Regions from separate parts of the Shewanella sp. 125m-7 genome, predicted to be linked through region 2. Evidence: riboswitches for the same ligand, from Rfam matches in the RefSeq annotation. Region 2 holds a riboswitch; the other holds the start of a gene.
What was found. A riboswitch is a leader RNA that binds a small molecule or an ion and turns the genes downstream of it on or off. The one in region 2 is predicted to bind cobalamin.
Positions count from the first base shown of each region.

Region 1: linked by a shared signal. The riboswitch ahead of ACVBIL_RS10615 (TonB-dependent receptor domain-containing protein) and the one ahead of cbiB (adenosylcobinamide-phosphate synthase CbiB) in region 2 are both predicted to bind cobalamin.

Region 1 covers NZ_JBRILQ010000019.1:17,327-19,531, reverse strand. The annotation lists gene ACVBIL_RS10620 (MATE family efflux transporter) at 1-249, shown strand, start outside; cobalamin riboswitch at 678-849, shown strand; gene ACVBIL_RS10615 (TonB-dependent receptor domain-containing protein) at 1,008-2,205, shown strand, end outside.
Region 2 covers NZ_JBRILQ010000025.1:5,285-7,489, reverse strand. The annotation lists gene ACVBIL_RS12455 (MtrB/PioB family decaheme-associated outer membrane protein) at 1-221, shown strand, start outside; cobalamin riboswitch at 561-735, shown strand; gene cbiB (adenosylcobinamide-phosphate synthase CbiB) at 899-1,804, shown strand; gene cobD (threonine-phosphate decarboxylase CobD) at 1,885-2,205, shown strand, end outside.

The DNA of each region.
Region 1 (2,205 bases), on a different contig from region 2:
GTGGTTACCGCCGGTGCACTGCGTGGTTATAAAGATACGCGTAGCGCGTTTTATATCACCTTAGTTTCGTACTGGGGCGTGGGAATGACTTTAGGTTATACCTTAGCGCGTACCGATATCATAGTACCGCACATGGGCGCCCAAGGTTTCTGGATAGGCTTAATTGCAGGTCTTACTAGTGCAGCGATAATGTTTGCCGCACGCTTAAGATACACTCAAAAAAAGGGCGTTAAGCACTCAGCCCTTTAATCGGCAAAACTAAAAAACAAGTGCTAAATACTCGGTACTAAGTTTCAGCACTAACGTTCCAGCATAAAAAACAGGCTAACGCTATTGCCGTTAGCCTGTTTTTTTATGGGCAAGTTTTATCAGCAAATTTCACCTTCTAAAACCGACTTGGAAGCGTCAAAAATAAGCAACAAAACGTCCGCAAATGGTTTATTTTTCGCTTATTGAAAAGGATGTCTCTCAATTTCCTGCCATTTTATACGTGCACAATAAATCGCAAAACCAAATCAAAACCTGAGAAAATTTAACGCTTCGAAAGTGCGAGCCAATAAAGCCCAGCGTGCACCATACGTCAAACTTCCATTTAAAAGACTGTGGAAAATAACAGTCTTTTTCGTTTTACATTTTGGGTGTGATCTTTACCTCGTTTCAACACCGATATAGCCGCTATATTCCCGCCCACTTAAGGGCGTTAAGCGACTTAATCGGGAACGTGGTGAAATTCCACGGCTGTACCTGCAACTGTAAACAGAGCGAAACATTATTACCACTGGTTATAACTGGGAAGGAATGTTTCTAGACGCTGTAAGCCAGGAGACCGACCCAAAAGCACTATTGACTCAAGCGGGTTTCTTGAGCAAATAGACGATGCAGGTGCTGGTTTCAAATTTGATCACACCTATATTTTCTATTCGTCGATAAATAAAGTCATGCATTTTGCGACTTTACTATGACGCATTTTCCCGCAAATTTCTAACTCAAATAATTAAAGGTTTATCATGAGTTTTAAACTGCGACTTTCTGTACTTTCAATTGCAATTTTTCACACATTTTCGGCTCAAGCTGCAATACCAGCTAACCCTAGCATTGAAACAATAACCGTTACCGGTGACAGATTTGATACCAATCCGGATCAACAACTTGCTGTAATCAACACCATAGAAAGAGAAGAGATAAACAGACTTAATCCCAAGTCTGTTGTCGATCTGCTAGAAACCTTGCCAGGTGTTAGCGTTACGCGTAACGGCGGCGCCGGACAATCTGCATCCATCAGCATGCGCGGCACTAACTCTAGCCATGTATTAGTCCTCGTTGATGGAGTACGTATTGGCTCAGCCACATTAGGCGCTGTGAGTTTCAATGCCCTATCGCCTGAAAATATTGAGCGTATTGAAGTGGTAAAAGGCCCTAGAGCCGCAGTTTGGGGCAGTGATGCCATCGGTGGCGTGATTCAAATATTCACTCGCAAGCTTGAAGGTGGAGAATGGTTTGCCTCAGCAGAATATGGCAGCGACGAATATATGCGAGCTACCGCTGGCGCGGGGATCAGTCACGGTGATGGCCACACTAGCTTGAGCATTAACCGCGAACAAAGCGACGGTTATGATATTAAAAATGATAGTGAACATGACGACGATGGTTACGATCGTTTAGGTATGAGTATTAATGGTCAACAAACTCTCAATGCACAATGGTCTCTCACTTGGACGGGGCTGCTTGAGACAGGTAATTACGAATACGATAATAGTCGCGCCAACGAAGCCGATTATGATAACTACCTATGGAACGCGGCGGCTGAATACCAGAATGATAAGCTAACCAGCAAACTCGCCGTTGGGCAGTCACAAGATAAAAATGAGAACTTTCGCGCTGACAATTCAGATCTAGGTATTAGTCTATATAAAACCATTCGAGATCAAGTTAATTGGAGTAACCGTTACTCAGCAAGCGATAACCTAACATTTATCGGCGGTATAGATTGGTCTAATGAATCTATCGCGGGTGACTACGCCGTTGATGAGCGCAGCTTAGTTGGTGTCTACGCCCTTGCACGCTACCAGTATGGAAAACTACTGATGGAAGGTATTGTCCGCTATGACGATGTCGAAAATATCGACAGCGAAACCTCCTACAATACGAGCTTAGCTTATCAATTTAATGATCAGTGGCGAGTCACAGCAAGTGCTGGAACAGGCT
Region 2 (2,205 bases):
CAACCAGTCATCATGCCAATTTATATGTGAATTATGCAATTAATCAGCAGGTTGTTGTGGGCTTACGTTATGAGTTTGAAGCCTATGAAGACAGTGATGATACTCAGCTACCTGTTGATTACTATCCTGGCACCGGACCTACAGGCTTAACCACTTTAGGTGAGTTAAACCATGATTATAACGCCCATTTAATACTGGCGACTTTGCAGTATCGTTTTTGATGCAATGATCAGTATTAAACGACGTAGCCATATTGTCGTCCCTGCAAGGTAAAATAGGGCTTGCTGAGTTTGATACAACAAAATGATCATAAAAAGGTAAGGCTCTCATTTATTGAATGCTGTTGATTAAAAGCGATTTATTGAGAGCATTGCCTTAATAATAAAAGTAAGTTCCTTAAAAACTTGCTCCCATCTTTACCGAGAATAGAGGCATCTATTCTCGGTTTTTTTATATTTGATCAAAGCTGCTTATATCGGAGCAAGTATGAGCACTCACTTTTTGATTTATTTGAATTTACTGTAGAAAGTAACAGTGAATAACCTACGGTTTTTATTATAGAATAGACATGTTATCAAGGATCCATAAGGTTTAATTGGGGGAACCAGATGAAATTTCTGGACTGTACCCGCAACTGTAACTGGACAAGTGTTGCTCAACTATTTGGGAATACCAAAAAGCTGAAGCAAGCAATAAACCAGAAGTCAGAGCACCCACCTTGATGGTTACGCTGTAAAACTGGGCGGGCGCTCTTGGTTTTGTAAATTCACTCGTGTATTTACCTATCTGGTTTTCAGCATCTTTTTCCTTTTGGAACCATTGACGATGCACAATTGTTCAAGTCGTTTATCTCACAGCCGTATTCACATGATGATATTGAGACCAGAGGAGAACCTTAATGTGGTTTGACCCTCTTTACTGTGCCGGCGTTATCTCATTAGCACTGCTGCTCGACCGTCTCTTAGGTGAAATGTCACGTTCTCACCCTCTAGTGGGTCTTGGTCTGTTTGCCAATCGGATCAAAAGATGCCTTTGGCAGCCTACAAAATACCGCGGCGTTGTCGCTGTATTATTAGTCTTGTTGCCTATCTTGCCCTTTATGTACCTTCCACGCCTATGGTGGCTTGACGTGATAATTCTGTATCTGGTTATTGGTGGTCGCAGCCTGTCTGAACATGGTAATGCTGTTGGTCAGGCACTCAAGTTAGGTGACTTAACCCTGGCTAGAAATCGAGTGGGTATGATTGTTAGCCGTAAGACCGAAAACCTGTCAGAGCAACAAGTGGTCAATGCCACTCTTGAATCGGTTCTTGAAAATGGCAACGATGCACTCTTTGGTGCCCTGTTTTGGTTTACGGTTGCCGGCGTTCCGGGGGCCTTATTGTATCGCTTCAGCAATACCTTAGATGCAATGTGGGGCTATAAGAATCAAACCTACCTTCAATTTGGCTGGTGTGCCGCCAAACTTGATGATCTGCTCAATTATATCCCTGCGCGTTTGTGCGCTATTGCCTATGCCCTTGGCGGCAAGACTAGGTTATCGCTTCGCTGTTGGCGCACACAGGCACCTAAATGCGCCAGCCCGAACGGTGGTGTGGTGATGGCCGCTGGCGCTGGCAGTCTAAATATCACCATGGGCGGCGCCGCTGAATACGATGGCTATTCTTGCGACAAACCCATTCTGGGTGAGGGCAGAGCTGCAGATGCAAGTGACATCAAGCGGGCTTGTCATCTTGTCTGGCTCAGCGCCTTTTATTGGGTCGCAGCATTATTAGTGATGGCATTCTTGCTTAAAGTGATCTGAGTACATCGATTTTAGAACATATTATTGAGAGCTTACTTTTGAGAGCTTACTTTTAAAAATTTACTTTTGAGAATAGTGATATGAGTTTATTGCACCATGGCGGCCGGCTAAAAGATGTGGCTAAGCGGTATGGCGTCGACGAGACAAGCTGGCTAGATTTATCTACCGGTGTGAGTCCATGGCACTATCCAATACCCGATATTCCAGTATCGTGCTGGAATCGTTTACCCGAGGACGAAGATGGCTTAATTGCGTCCGCTGACCGCTACTATGGTGGCCGTAATGCTTTACCTGTTGCGGGTTCTCAAGCTGCAATTCAGTGTTTACCAAAGGTATTGGCGGCGCAGCGTGGTGGCGCCGGTGTTGTGCTGCTACCAAGGGTTGGTTACAAGGAACATGAA